DNA from 2 places in the Enterovirga sp. GCM10030262 genome. Region 2 is predicted to be linked to the other one. Evidence: predicted binding sites of a transcription regulator. Region 2 holds the regulator's gene; the other holds the start of a gene.

Region 1 (7,032 bases), 1.1 Mb from region 2:
TACTTTTTACTCTCTCTGAAAGCACCGGAACCCAAATAATTCTTGCGTCCCATTCAAGACATGTTTTTGATTCGGTTTCCAACAATGCGCTTGGCGCAATCCACTGGTTGGAAGATGGCGACGTAATCGAGGACGATCGTGCCGACGTCGCTCTTCTCATGGATCTAGGTGCCCTAGACAATTTTTCGAAGCTTGTGTCGGAAGATTCGAAAGTTCTAGTTTTTGCGGAGGACGAAAAGACGAAGAAGCTTAGGATCATTCTCGAGGCAAACGGATGGGCACTCGATAATATCGAGTTCGTGTCATTTAACGGTGTAGATAATTTGGACGCGACCAAGGTTGTCGTTGAGTATTTCTTGGGGCTTGGAGAAGATCGCAAAGCCCTAATCTATCGGGACGGCGATTGCATGACTGATGATGAGAAAACGTGGCTGCGGGAGAAATATACCAACGAGCTTCCGGAGAATGCGACGCTGTACATTTCCCCCTACACAGATGTCGAACATTTCTTTTGTGTTCCGGGACACGTTGCGCACGTGGCACAAATGCCAGAAGAGGAAGCGTTTGCGATAGTTAGCGAGGTGGTAGGAGAGAACCAGGCTATACTTGGAGCAAAATTAGCAAGGAAAAGAAATGACCTTAAGTTTAAGTCTCTTAGGAACTGTCCAAATCGCGCATCAACTGACGACTTGGTCGAGGATGGGATAGGATTCGATATGTCGCTGGGTAAATTGTTGTCCCCTAAAATTATGGCCAAGCTTCACGAGAACGGATATCCCGTTGGCGAGCTGACTGTGCCGTCAGCCGCCCTTGAAAGCGACATACTAAAGCAATTCATTGAGCAGTGATCGGGACCGATTTCTATCACCATAGGCAATTTCCTCAAAACCTCACTATACCTGTAGACTCTCTCTCTCACACATTGAGGCCGGGGGCACCCCGCTTTTTCTTCGGGGCGGGTTTGGCTTCCGTGCGCGCTCCCTGAAGCAGCATTTTGAGATAGGCTCCCGGTGTACGAGCGAGGCTCCTCCGAAACTTGCTCCGGCGTACCTTCGGCGACAATTCCGCCTCCTTCGACTGCGCGTCTCGGCTTCGCTCGACGCTTCGCTCAGGACACGCTTGTCGCCGCAGCCGCCTATTCGGCGGCCTCTCGCTGACGCATCGAGGTGGAACCCCGCTTTTTCCTGGCCGGCGAGGCTACGGCTTCGGCGCGTGGACCTTGGAGCAGTGGCTTGAGATAGTGACCGGTGTAGGAGCGGGGTGCCTCGGCGACTTGCTCGGGCGTGCCTTCGGCGACGACTTCGCCTCCCTTGTCGCCGCCTTCCGGGCCTAGGTCGATGACCCAGTCCGCTGTCTTGATGACTTCGAGGTTATGCTCGATCACGACCACCGTGTTGCCTTGCTCGACGAGGGCGTGGAGGACTTCGAGCAATTTCCTCACGTCCTCGAAGTGGAGGCCGGTGGTGGGTTCGTCGAGGATGTAGAGGGTCTGGCCCGTCGCCCGGCGCGACAGTTCCTTGGCGAGCTTGACGCGCTGGGCTTCGCCGCCGCTCAAGGTGGTCGCCTGCTGGCCGACCTTGACGTAGCCGAGGCCGACCTCCTCCAGCATCGCCATCTTGTCGCGGATCGGGGGGACGGCCTTGAAGAAGACGTGCGCGTCCTCGACCGTCATGTCGAGCACGTCGGCGATCGACTTGCCCTTGAACTTCACCTCCAGCGTCTCGCGATTGTAGCGGGCGCCGTGGCAGACGTCGCAGGTGACGTAGACGTCGGGGAGGAAGTGCATCTCGATCTTGAGGACGCCGTCTCCCTTGCACGCCTCGCAGCGGCCGCCCTTGACGTTGAAGCTGAAGCGGCCGGGCTTGTAGCCGCGCGCGCCGCTCTCCGGCAGCCCGGCGAACCAGTCGCGGATGCAGGTGAAGGCGCCGGTGTAGGTCGCAGGGTTGCTGCGGGGCGTGCGGCCGATCGGCGACTGATCGATGTCGATCACCTTGTCGAGATATTGCAGGCCGGTGAGCTTTTCGTGGCGGCCGGCGAGCATGCGGGCGCCGTTCAGCTGGCGCGCGGCGGAGGCGTAGAGGGTGTCGATGGTGAAGCTCGACTTGCCCGAGCCCGAGACGCCGGTGATGCAGGTGAAGGTGCCCAAGGGGATGGACGCGGTGACGTCCTTCAGATTGTTGGCGGTGGCGCCGTGGACGGTGAGCTTCCTGCCGTTGCCCTTGCGACGGGTGGCGGGGATCGGCACGCTGCGGCGGCCGGTGAGGTAATCGGCGGTCAGCGACTTCTCGTTGGCCAGCACTTCCTCAAGCGACCCTTGCGCGACGACCTCGCCGCCATGGACGCCCGCGCCCGGCCCCATGTCAATGACGTGGTCGGCGGTGCGGATGGCGTCCTCGTCATGCTCGACGACGAGCACGGTGTTGCCGAGATCGCGCAGGCGGCGGAGGGTGACGAGCAGGCGGTCGTTGTCGCGCTGGTGGAGGCCGATCGAGGGCTCGTCGAGGACGTAGAGGACGCCCGACAGGCCCGAGCCGATCTGCGACGCGAGGCGGATGCGCTGGGACTCGCCGCCGGACAGGGTGCCGGAGGTGCGGTCGAGGTTGAGGTAATCGAGGCCGACATTGTTGAGGAAGCCGAGGCGCTCGTTGATCTCCTTCAAGATGGCGCGGGCGATTTCCTGCTGCTGCGGGGCGAGCTTTTCCTCCAGGGTCGAGAACCAGGCGAGCGCCTGGACGACGGAGCGGCGGGTGGAGATGGAGATGTCCTCGCCGGCGATCTTGACCGCGAGCGGCTCCGGGCGGAGGCGGGCGCCGCCGCACGTCTCGCACGGGGCGGCGCTTTGGTATTTGGAAAGCTCCTCGCGCATCCAGGCGCTCTCGGTCTGGAGCATCCGGCGGTTCAGATTGCCGATCACGCCCTCGAACGGCTTCTTGACCTCGTAGGATTTGCGGCCGTCGACGAAGCGGAGGGTGACGGGCTTGCCGCGGGTGCCGTGGAGGATGATGGAATGCACCTCCTCGGGGAGCTCGTTCCAGGGCGTTTCGAGGCTGAAATCATATTCGCGGGCGAGGGAGCCGAGGACCTGCATGTAGTACGGGCTGGGCGGGTTCGACTTGGCCCAGGGCACGACGGCGCCCTTCTTGATGCTGAGATTCTGGTTGGGGACGACCAATTCGGGATCGAAATGGAGCTTCTCGCCCAAGCCGTCGCAGCCGGGGCAGGCGCCCTGGGGGGCGTTGAAGCTGAACAAACGCGGCTCGATCTCGGCGATGGTGAAGCCAGAGACGGGGCAGGCGAATTTCTCGGAGAAGGTGATGCGGCTGGGGGGGGCGTTGTCGCCTAACACGGCGCGGGTCTCGGGGCCCCCTCCACCAGGCTGCGCCTGGTCCCCCTCCCCGTCCCGGGGAGGATCTGCCGGGTCGAGATAGACGAGGCCTTCGGCGAGCTTGAGCGCGGTTTCAAGCGAATCCGCGAGACGCGTCTCGATGCCCTCGCGGACGACGAGGCGATCGACGACCACTTCGATGTCATGCTTGTATTTCTTGTCGAGGGCGGGGGCGTCCTCGATATCGTAAAAGGCGCCATCGATGCGGACGCGGGTGAAGCCCTCTTTCTGCCACTGGGCGAGCTCCTTCCTATACTCGCCCTTGCGGCCGCGGACGACCGGGGCGAGCAAATAGAGGCGGGTGCCTTCGGGGAGGGCCATGACGCGGTCGACCATCTGGCTGACCGTCTGAGCGGAGATGGGAAGGCCGGTGGCGGGGCTGTAGGGCACGCCGACGCGGGCCCAGAGCAGGCGCATGTAATCGTAGATTTCGGTGACGGTGGCGACGGTGGAGCGCGGGTTCCTCGACGTCGTCTTCTGCTCGATCGAGATGGCGGGCGACAGGCCCTCGATATGGTCGACGTCGGGCTTCTGCATCATCTCCAGGAACTGGCGCGCATAGGCGCTGAGCGACTCGACATAGCGCCGCTGCCCCTCGGCATAGATGGTGTCGAAGGCGAGGCTCGACTTGCCCGAGCCCGACAGGCCGGTGATCACGGTCAGCGTCTCGCGCGGGATATCGATATCCACGCCCTTCAGATTATGCTCGCGCGCACCGCGGACGGAAATGTGAGTCAGCATAAAGGCCGGTGTTCCAGATTTGTTCTGTCGTGGCAAGGGGACGCGTCGTCGAAACGCGACCGGCGCGAGATGGGGGCGATAGCCGCGCGCTTCAATGGCCTTGGCAGGCGGACCCCGGGACGATAGGGAGGGTGGGACTGAGGGGGTAACCAAATGAGAAACAAAGGCTTTGTGTCGATCGTCGCGCTGGCGTCCCTGGCGCCCGCGGCGGCCGCGCAAGACGTGGCCGGCGCGGATTCCGCCGCCGCCGAGGCCGCGTTCGACGTGCACGACCTCGAGGTGGCGGGTGTGCCTTTCGTGGCGCAGCCGATCGACCTCGCGCAGAAGAGCGACCCGATCTGGTTCACCGGCGACCAGCCCAAGGCGAACATGATCGCCAAAGTGACGCTGGCGCCGCTCGGCGCGGTCGTGGTCGACAAGGATTTCGGGCAGGGGGCGGGCAAGAAGCTGGTCCTGTCGCTCGCGGTCACCGGCGATCCGTCCCGCTACGCCACGACCGCCGACGTCGTCGCCGAGACCGCGAAGCGGCTCTATTGCGCGAACGGGAGCGGCCCCGGCCATGCCGGGCGCGTGCTCTGCCTGCTCGACAAGGATCGCGACGGGCGGTTCGAGGCCAAGGCGCTCGGCCTCGGCGAGAAAGGCGGGGCGGCCGAGCAATTGTCGATTCTCGGCGCGCCGATGCCGCTGCCCGAGCCGGTCGCCTATCGGCAGGCGCGCGCCGACGAGATGCCGGTGATCGCCGTCAGCTACAGTAATTGCGGCAAGGACCATGACCGGCCGCGTTATGCCTTCTCCACCCAGACGGACGGCAAGCCGGGGATCAGCCTAACCGAGCTGACCGGCATGACTCCCGGAGCGATGGAGGCCTTCGACAAGATGAAGCCCGAACAGCGGGCGCAGCTGGTCGCGGCGCTGGCGCGGGTGGGGAGCGGCGCCCCCTGCGGCGAAGCCCGGCCGATGGCGCCGGGGGACCCGGATTATCCGGCGAATCTCGCCAAGGACGCGGCGGCGGTCCGGATGGGTGACCTGATCGTCGAGGTCGGCCCCAAGAGCGCCGGCGCGCCGGTCCGGCTGATCGCCCAGGCCGCGCCCGACCGGTTGTACCGGCTGAACGGCATGGCGGTCGAGCCGATGGCCCAGACCGTCACCGCCCGCCAGAACCAGCTCGCCATCCGGCAGAAGTTCGACAAGCCGGTCATCATGACCACCGGCGGCGCGGAGGTGGCCGAAGGCGAAGCCAAGGCCGGCGACATCGTCCTGAAGCAAGGCATCACCCACGGCTATATGGGCGTGCTGACCCAGGACACCGTCATCCGCACGCTCTTTTCCAAACGGTCGCTGCCCAAGGGAACGTTGCTCTACGGCATGCCGATGGCGAGCCGCACGGTGATGACGCGCTACGGCGTCCCGCAAGGCAATGTCGGCGGCCGCGCGCCGTCGGTGGAGAATACGCGGCTCGTCTGGTGCGTGCCGGTGCAGGACGAGGAGGAATGGTCGGCGACCTGCCTGCCCGAGGAAGGCGGCCAGCGCTACACTTTGCTCAAGGGCCAGAAGCCGGCCTTCGAGGTGACCGGCCTCTCCTACGCGGTCGGAACGAGCAGCAATGAAGGACCGGTGCCGGTGACGCCGCAAGCGGGGGATTTCGGCAAGCCGCTCGCTTACTGGCTGCGGATCAAGGAGATCGGCCCGGACGCGATCGTCTTGACCCAGGAGACGCGGTTCGGCGACGAACTGGTCCACAGCCGCGAGCATCGCGTGCCGCGTATCGCGGGCGAGACGAGCGGCCTTTCCTGGGCGGGAGGGGCGTTGCTCTTCGGCGCGGTGGAAGGCGCCGCCGACCGGATCGCGATCGGCCGCAAGGGCGCGTTCGCCGCCGGCGTCGCTCCCGATGTGAAGTTCGGCCTGGTGCGCGAGCCCGGGGCCGGTGCCGACGGATCGGCCGCGGCCGGCGACAATTAGCCGCGCGCTTGGGAAGAACCCGTGTCGATGCTATAGGCGACTCCTTCCCGCGGTGGAGGACGACCATGGCCTATGTCGACTGGCGGATGCGCGGCGCGGAGATCACCAGCTGCAATTGCGACTGGGGATGTCCCTGCCAGTTCAATGCCCTTCCCACCCATGGCGATTGCCGGGCGGTGGTGGCGATGCGGATCGACGAGGGGCATTTCGGCGACGTGCCGCTCTCCGGCCTCAAATGGGCGGCGACATTCGCCTGGCCCGAGGCGATCCATCTCGGCCATGGCGAAGCCTTCATCGTCATCGACGCCAGCGCCGACGAGGCGCAGCGGGCCGCGCTTCTCACCATATTGTCCGGCCAGGAGACCGAGCCGGGCGCGACCGTCTTCAGCGTGTTCGCGACCACCCTGGAGACGGTGCACGAGCCGGCCTTCCTGCCGATCGACTTCGCCGTCGACATGGAGGGCAGGACCGGCCGGATCGCGGTCGACGGCATGATCGACAGCCGGATCGAGCCGATCCGCAACCCCGTCACCGGTGGCGAGCACCGCGTCCGCGTCAGCCTGCCCGGCGGCTTCGAATATCGGGAGGCGGAATATGCGAGCGGCGAGACGCGAGCCTCGGGGCCGATCGCGCTGACGTTCGGGCCGAGCCATGCCCATGTGGCGAACGTCGATTTTTCGACCAGCGGCGTCGCCTGACCCGCCCTCCCCGGCCGAGCGGCGGCCGATCGAGCGGATCCTCGCGCGCGAGCGTCTGATCGTCCTCGGCTGCCTCGTCGCGGTCGCGGCCTTGTCGTGGTTCTGGCTGCTGGGTGGCGCGGCCGGTGGCGGCGAGATGGCGGAAATGGCGGGAATGGCCGCGCCGGAGCCTTGGTCGGCCGGTTATCTGCTGCCCGCCTTCCTCATGTGGGCTCTGATGATGGTGGCGATGATGCTGCCTTCCGCCGC
Region 2 (7,032 bases):
GCGTGCCGACATCAGGCCCGACGAATTGCCGCCGACGCCGAGGCCACCGCCTTCCGAGCGCTGCATCAGGATGACGGTGACGAGCGACGCGGCGACGAGCGTCTGGATGATGAGGAAGAAAGTGAACATGCGGGCGTTTCCAGGCTTTCGTCATGCCAGCGGAGGCTGGCATCCCAGTGCTAACTCTCGCTGGGACCCCAGCCTTCGCTGGGGTGACGGTGAATCAAGCCGCGACTTAGTCGAAGCGGGCGCCGGGTTCAATGCCGCGCGGCCGCCTCGACGATGGGGACGAACTGCGCGGCGGTGAGGCTGGCGCCGCCGACGAGGGCGCCGTCGACGTCGGGCACCGCGAACAGCTCGGCGGCATTGTCGGCCTTGACCGAGCCGCCATAGAGGATGCGGATGCGGCCGCCGCGCTCGCCCAGGCGCTCGCGCAACGCTCCGCGGATGGCGGCGTGCATCTCGGCGACGTCCGCCGGAGTGGCGACCTTGCCGGTGCCGATCGCCCAGATCGGTTCGTAGGCGACGACCATCTCGCCTTCATGGCCGTCGTCGGGGAGCGAGCCCTTAACCTGGCCGGTCACCACGTCGACATGCCGGCCCGCCTCGCGCTCGGCCTCGCTTTCGCCGACGCAGACGATCGTCTGAAGACCGCGGGCCAGCGCCGCCTCCGCCTTGGCGCGGACCTGGGCGTCGGTCTCGCCGGCTTCGGCGCGGCGCTCGCTATGGCCGACGATGACGAGCTGGGCGTGGACCTCCTTCAGCATCGCGGCGGAGACCGCGCCGGTATGGGCGCCACTCTCGGCCGGGTGGACATCCTGCGCACCGATGGCGAGGCCGTTCGAGCGGGCGACGGCGGGCGCGATCAGGGTGAAAGGCGGGCAGAGCGCGACGTCGACACCGGCCGCCGCCTTGGCCGCGGCGGCGATCTCGGCGATCTCGGCGAGCTGGTGGAGGTTTCCGTTCATCTTCCAATTGCCGACGACGAGCTTGCGACGCACTTTTGCAGTCCTTTCGATCCGATTCTGCCTCGTGAAGCCACGGCAGGGCCAACCGGCCTAGCAACAGCGCGGCCCCGCGCCAAGCTTGCCGCCGCTCCCCTCGCCTCTTATGGAGCGGGAAAGCGGCCTTCGGGGCCATCCTTCCTCTTGTCGCGGATCATCCATGCTGAAAATCTTTCGTAGCGGCGCTTCCTCCAAGTTCCTGCTCGTCTTCCTCGGCCTCGCTTTGTTCGCGATGGTGGTGACCGGGTTCGGCACCGGCGGCATGGGACTGGGTGATCTGGGCGGGATGGGCGACGAGACGCTGGCCGAGGTCGAAGGCGAGACGATCGGATCGGCGCAGGTCCGCGACCAGGTCGACCGCCAGCTCGCCAACGCCAGGCAGCAACAGCCCGATCTCGACATGGCCGCGTTCCTGAGGAGCGGCGCGCTGGGCGAGATCGTCACCCAGCTCGTCTCCAACACCGCCCTCACCGTCTTCGGCCGGGAGCAGGGGCTGACCGCGTCGAAGCGGATGGTCGACGGCGAGATCGCCAGCATCCCCGCCTTCCAGAATCTCGCCGGCCAGTTCGACGATGGCGCCTTCCGCGCCGCGCTCTCCAGGGAGAATCTCAGCGAGAAGCAGCTGCGCGACGAGATTGCCGGCACGCTCATTTCGCGCCAGCTGCTGCTGCCCGTCGCCGGATCGCCCAAGGTGCCAGAGGCGATGGCGCTGCAATATGCCTCCTTGCTGCTCGAGCGGCGCAGCGGCAGCGTCGGCATCGTCCCCGCCGCCGCGATGGGCGCCGGCACCGAACCCACCGACGCCGAAGTCGCCGCTTTCTACAAGGAGAATGAGGGCCGCTACACCATCCCCGAGCGGCGGGTGCTGCGCTACGCCGAATTCGGCGCCGACAAGGTCGCGGCCGCCGCGGCCCCGACCGACGCCGAGATCGCGGCCTTCTACCAGGCCAATGCCGCCAGATATGGCGCGCGCGAGACACGCTCGCTGAGCCAGGTGGTCCTGCCGGACCAGGCGGCGGCGCGGGCGCTGGCGGCGAAGGTCGCGGCCGGGACGAGCTTCGCCGCGGCCGCCAGCGAGGCCGGTTTCAGTGCCGCCGACACCGCGGTCGGGGAGCGCAGCCAGGCGCAATTCGCGCAGCTGACGTCGGAGGCTGTGGCCAATGCGGCCTTCGCCGCCGCCGAGGGCGCGGTGACGGCGCCGACCCAGTCGCCGCTCGGCTGGCACGTGGTGCGCGTCGACGACATCGCCACCATCGCCGCGACGCCGCTCTCCGCCGTCCGCGACGAAATCGCGGCGCAGATCGGCGCCCGCAAAAGCGAGGAAGCGCTGGGCGCGCTCGTCACCCGCATCGAGGATGCGCTGGCGGAAGGCGCGACCATGCAGGAAGTCGCCCAGGCCGAGGGCCTGACCATCCGCGAGACGCCGCCGATCACGGGCTCCGGCATCCAGTTCGACGATCCCAATTTCAAGGCCCCCGAACTGCAGCCGGTGCTGGAGACCGCGTTCGACATGGCGCCCGACGAGGATCCGCTGGTCGAGACTTTGGTGCCGAACCAGCGCTTCGCCATCCTCGCCATCGCCCGCATCGTGCCGGCCGCCGCGCCGCCGCTCGCCGAGGTTGGGGACCGGGTGAAAGCCGACCTCGTCCAGCGCCGCGCGCTCGACCGGGCCAAGGCGGTGGCGACCTCGATCGTGGCCAAGATCAACGCCGGCACCAGCGCCGCCCAGGCCTTCGCCGAAGCGGAACGCCCCCTCCCCGCGATCGAGACGGTGACCGCGCGTCGGCTCGACGTGGCGCGCCCGGATCAGCCCATTCCGCCGCCGCTGGCGATGATGTTCAGCCTGCCCAAGGGCAAGGCCCGCATCCTCCAGGCGCCGAACGGCCAAGGCTGGTTCGTCGTCCACCTGCAGGAGACGGTGCCCGGCAACGCCGCCGAATCCCCCGGGCTCATCGAGGCGACGCGCACCCAGTTCGAAGGCATACTCGGCGAGGAATATGCGAACCAGTTCGGCCGCGCCGTCGAGGGGGGCATGGACGTGGAGCGCAACCAGGACGCGATTAACGCGCTGCGCGGGCAATTGCTGGGGCCGGGCTTGCAATAAGGACGTCACCTGATCGGGGCGGCGATGCGGGACGCGCGGTTCAGTCTGCCGCGCGCCGCTGCTAAGTCCCGCATTATGATCCTCGTCGTCGACAATTATGACAGCTTCACATGGAACATCGTCCACTATCTCCGCGAGCTCGGAGCGGCGGTCGAGGTGGCGCGAAACGACGAATTGAGCGCGGCGGACGCGCTGGCGAGCGAGGCTGAGGCATTCCTGATCTCGCCGGGGCCGGGGACTCCCGAAGAAGCGGGAATCTCGCTCGAGCTGGTCGCCGCTTGCGCCCGCGCGCGGCGGCCGCTGCTGGGCGTCTGCCTGGGTCATCAGGCGATCGCACGCCACTTCGGCGGCCATGTCGTGCGGGCAGAGCGGCCGATGCACGGCAAGACCTGTTCGGTCGAGCATGACGGGAGCGGTATCTTCGCGGATCTCCCCTCCCCCTTTACCGCCACCCGCTACCATTCGCTGACGGTGGCGACCCAGGGATTGCCGGAATGCCTCGCGGTGAACGCCACCGCCGGGGACGCGACCGTGCAAGGGCTGCGTCATCGCGACCTGCCGATCCATGGCGTGCAGTTCCATCCCGAAAGCGTGGCCAGCGAATGGGGACACAGGCTCTTTGAAAACTTCCTGCGATTGGCGCCACGGGAGGTCTATTGACACGCCTCGCGCTGTTCCTTACACGTTCCGCATACGTTCCCGAGGGGCCCGAACATGCTGACGCGCAAGCAACATGAGCTTCTTTGCTTCATCCACGACCGTCTCGGCGAGACCGGGGTGTCCCCATCCTTCGAGGAGATGAAGGATGCGCTGGACCTGAAATCCAAGTCCGGCGTGCACCGGCTGATCTCGGCGCTGGAGGAACGCGGCTTCATCCGCCGGCTGCCCAACCGGGCGCGGGCGCTGGAAGTGCTCAGGATGCCGGACAAGGGCGGCAACGTCGTTCCCTTGAAGGCTCCCGCTTTGCCCGCCGCGGCCAACGACATCGTCGAGCTCCCGCTGCACGGACGGATCGCCGCCGGCACGCCGATCGAGGCGCTGCAGGGCAATGAGAGCCTGGCCGTTCCGGCCGCGCTGCTCGGACCGGGCGAGCATTATGCGCTGGAGGTCTCCGGCGATTCGATGGTCGAGGAGGGCATTCTCGACGGCGATTACGCCCTCATCCGCAAGACCGACACGGCCCGTGACGGCGAGATCGTCGTGGCCCTGATCGACAACGCCGAAGCGACCTTGAAGACCTTTCGCCGCGAAGGCCAGATGATCCGCCTCGATCCGGCCAACCGCCAATATGACCCCCAGCGCTACCGGCCCGAGCAGGTGGTGGTGCAGGGCAGGTTGTCGGGGCTGCTCCGGCGTTATTGAAGTTTCCGCATCGAGGAGTAGCCGGATGGCGCGGTTGAATTATGTGGAGTTGCCGGCGAGCGACGTCGGCGCGGCCAAGGCGTTTTACGAAGCCGCGTTCGGCTGGGCGCTGACGGAGTTCGGCCCGACCTACGCCGCGACGATGACCGGCGATACCGATATCGGCCTTCAGGGCGATGCGGTCGAGGCGAGCAAGGCGCCGCTGGCGGTCATCGAGGTCGAGGATCTGGAGGCGGCGCTGGCGGCGGTCAGCAAAGCCGGCGGCGTCGTGGTTCGTCCAATCTTCGCCTTTCCGGGCGGACGGCGCTTCCATTTCCTCGACCCCAACGGCAACGAACTCGCCGCGGTCAAGGGCGACTGACCGGACAACGCCCGCGCATCCCGCGCTCTTTCAGAGGATCGGCCGATGCAGATAACGGCCGAATCAGGCCCTGTCCGCCGCGCCGCGCCCCGAGTCCGTAGCGTCCGCCGCCCTTCGTGGACGATCTCCGATTTTGTTGGTAGGTTGCATGCCCGGTTTGTTCGCGGAAAGGGGATCATCATGGTCGCGGGAATGCCGCCTTCCCACTTCCCCTGAAACCGCCTGGAGCCGGAGGCCGGCGACCGATTTGGAGGATGACCCTTCAAAGCCGGTCCTGAGCAAGAGTGAAGCCTGGGAGGAGTGCGCACCATGTCGATACTAGCCACCGCTATTTTCTCGCTGCTGAGTTCCACATCGCCGGGCGTCCCCGTCGATGTCGGCCGCTTCCACCCGGCGGACTTCCCCAACCTCATCAAGCTGGAGCGCACTTTGCCTCATGCGGAGATGACGAGCCGCGTCGAAAAAATCTTCGCCGACCGTCGCTGTTCGATCGACGGGCAGAGCAAGCTCCGGTTCAACATCACCGTGCCTTATGCAATCCTGATGGAAGCCGGAGGCACGGCGAAACGAGTCGTCGTCGGAGAGGTCGACTGCGCCCCGCTGGAGACGCTGGTCGGGCAGGTCGTCGTCGCCAGGGCCGCGAGGGGCGATTTCAAGCTGCAGCACAGCGAAGGCGATCGCTGGTATGTGAGTGATCTCCATTTCGGCCTGGGCGAACCCGAGCTGGCCGCGGCGGTCGAAGATCCAAACCAGGTCACCTGCAAAAGGGGCGAACCCCAGCTCGGGAGCCGCCTCAGATATACCAGGATGTGCAAGACGGCGGCGGAATGGCAGGCCTATAATAATGACCGGCAGCAGCTCCGCAGGGACATCGGCAACAACGCCGCGTGTCTGGGGAACCCGTCCTGCACCAGCGACTAGCGCGGTCGGCGGCGGTCAGTCGCCAACTCTCGCGACGACTGCCCTCCAAGTGAGAGCGGCCCGGCCGAGGGACAGCGCCGCTGGCGGTGATCGGCCGCACCCCGCGTTCGAGCGGTCTCTCGGCGCTTTGTGGACGATCCATGGAATTGCTGATAGGCTGAACCCCGATTGACGCGCGACGGGGGGTTCAGGCTCGCAGCCATGTCTTTCCTTTCGACGAAGCCGCCTGAATGTTCGGGTCCCGACGAGGTCGATTACAAAGATGATCGACGCCGGAAAGGTTGAAGTAAGGGAGGAAAGTTCATCATGTCGATACTGGCAACCGCTATTTTCTCGCTGCTGAGTTCCACGTCGCCGGGCGTCCCCGTCGATGTCGGCCGCTTCGACCCGGCGGACTTTCCCAACCTCATCAAGCTGGAGCGCAGCTTGCCCCATGCCGAGATGACGACCCGCGTCGAAAAGATCTTCGCCGACCGCCGCTGCTCGATCGACGGGCAGAGCAAGCGCCGGTTCGACATCACCGTGCCTTATGCGATCCTGATGGAGGCCGAAGGCAGGGCGAAGAGGGTGGTCGTCGGGGAGGTGGAATGCGCCCCGCTGGAAACGCTGGTCGGACAGGTGGTCGTCGCCAGGGCCGCGAGAGGCGACTTCAAGCTGCAGCACAATGAAGGCGAGCGCTGGTACGTCAGCGACCTCCATTTCGGCCTCGGCGAACCCGAACTGGCCTCGGCGGTGGAAAATCCGGACGAGGTCACCTGCAAGCGAGGAGAGCCCGTCGTGGGGAGCCGCCTCAAATATACGAAGATGTGCAAGACGGCGGCGGAATGGCAGGCCTATAATAATGACAGGCAGCAGCTTCGCAGGGACATAAGCAATTCAGGCGCATGCATGGGGGGCAGCTGCGTTAGCGACTAAGCGGCTCGCCGACGATCATTCACCTGCCGACCAGGGATGCCGCCCCGCCCGCGCCGTGACGGTGGCGACGCGGGGTTGGTCGCCCAGGGTAATGGCGAGACCGCCGGTGTGCCGGAGAAAGGCGCGGTCGGCCTTGAGCCAGTGGGGAATGCAGGTGCGCGGTAGGGTGCGGTCGCTGACGACGATGTCGGCGGAGGCGCAGGCGCGGCTCAAAGGAGCGAAGTCGACGAAGCGGCGGCTGCGGGTGGCGAGCACACGCCAGCGGCGGCCGTCGCGCACGATGTCGGCGGCACACATGTCCCGGCTGCAGGCGGCGGTGGGGAGATCCTGGATGGCGGCGAGATCGCCCTCATAGCCGGAGGTTT

Evidence for each region. The regulator LexA, encoded in region 2, represses DNA repair genes until DNA is damaged. The targets are predictions, from matches to a motif close to TGTTCNNNNTGTGTTCNG.
Region 1: the regulator LexA is predicted to act here: its motif matches at 4,136-4,153, upstream of uvrA (excinuclease ABC subunit UvrA).

Annotation. Positions count from the first base shown of each region.
Region 1 covers NZ_JBHTDC010000001.1:1,583,673-1,590,704, forward strand. The annotation lists gene ACFQRC_RS07685 (AAA family ATPase) at 1-848, shown strand, start outside; gene uvrA (excinuclease ABC subunit UvrA) at 1,136-4,126, opposite strand; gene ACFQRC_RS07695 (hypothetical protein) at 4,280-6,085, shown strand; gene ACFQRC_RS07700 (DUF1326 domain-containing protein) at 6,151-6,783, shown strand; gene ACFQRC_RS07705 (DUF2182 domain-containing protein) at 6,743-7,032, shown strand, end outside.
Region 2 covers NZ_JBHTDC010000001.1:470,528-477,559, forward strand. The annotation lists gene secG (preprotein translocase subunit SecG) at 1-129, opposite strand, end outside; gene tpiA (triose-phosphate isomerase) at 258-1,001, opposite strand; gene ACFQRC_RS02310 (peptidyl-prolyl cis-trans isomerase) at 1,165-3,108, shown strand; gene ACFQRC_RS02315 (anthranilate synthase component II) at 3,184-3,768, shown strand; gene lexA (transcriptional repressor LexA) at 3,823-4,470, shown strand; gene ACFQRC_RS02325 (VOC family protein) at 4,496-4,831, shown strand; gene ACFQRC_RS02330 (hypothetical protein) at 5,141-5,752, shown strand; gene ACFQRC_RS02335 (hypothetical protein) at 6,059-6,667, shown strand; gene ACFQRC_RS02340 (ComEC/Rec2 family competence protein) at 6,683-7,032, opposite strand, start outside.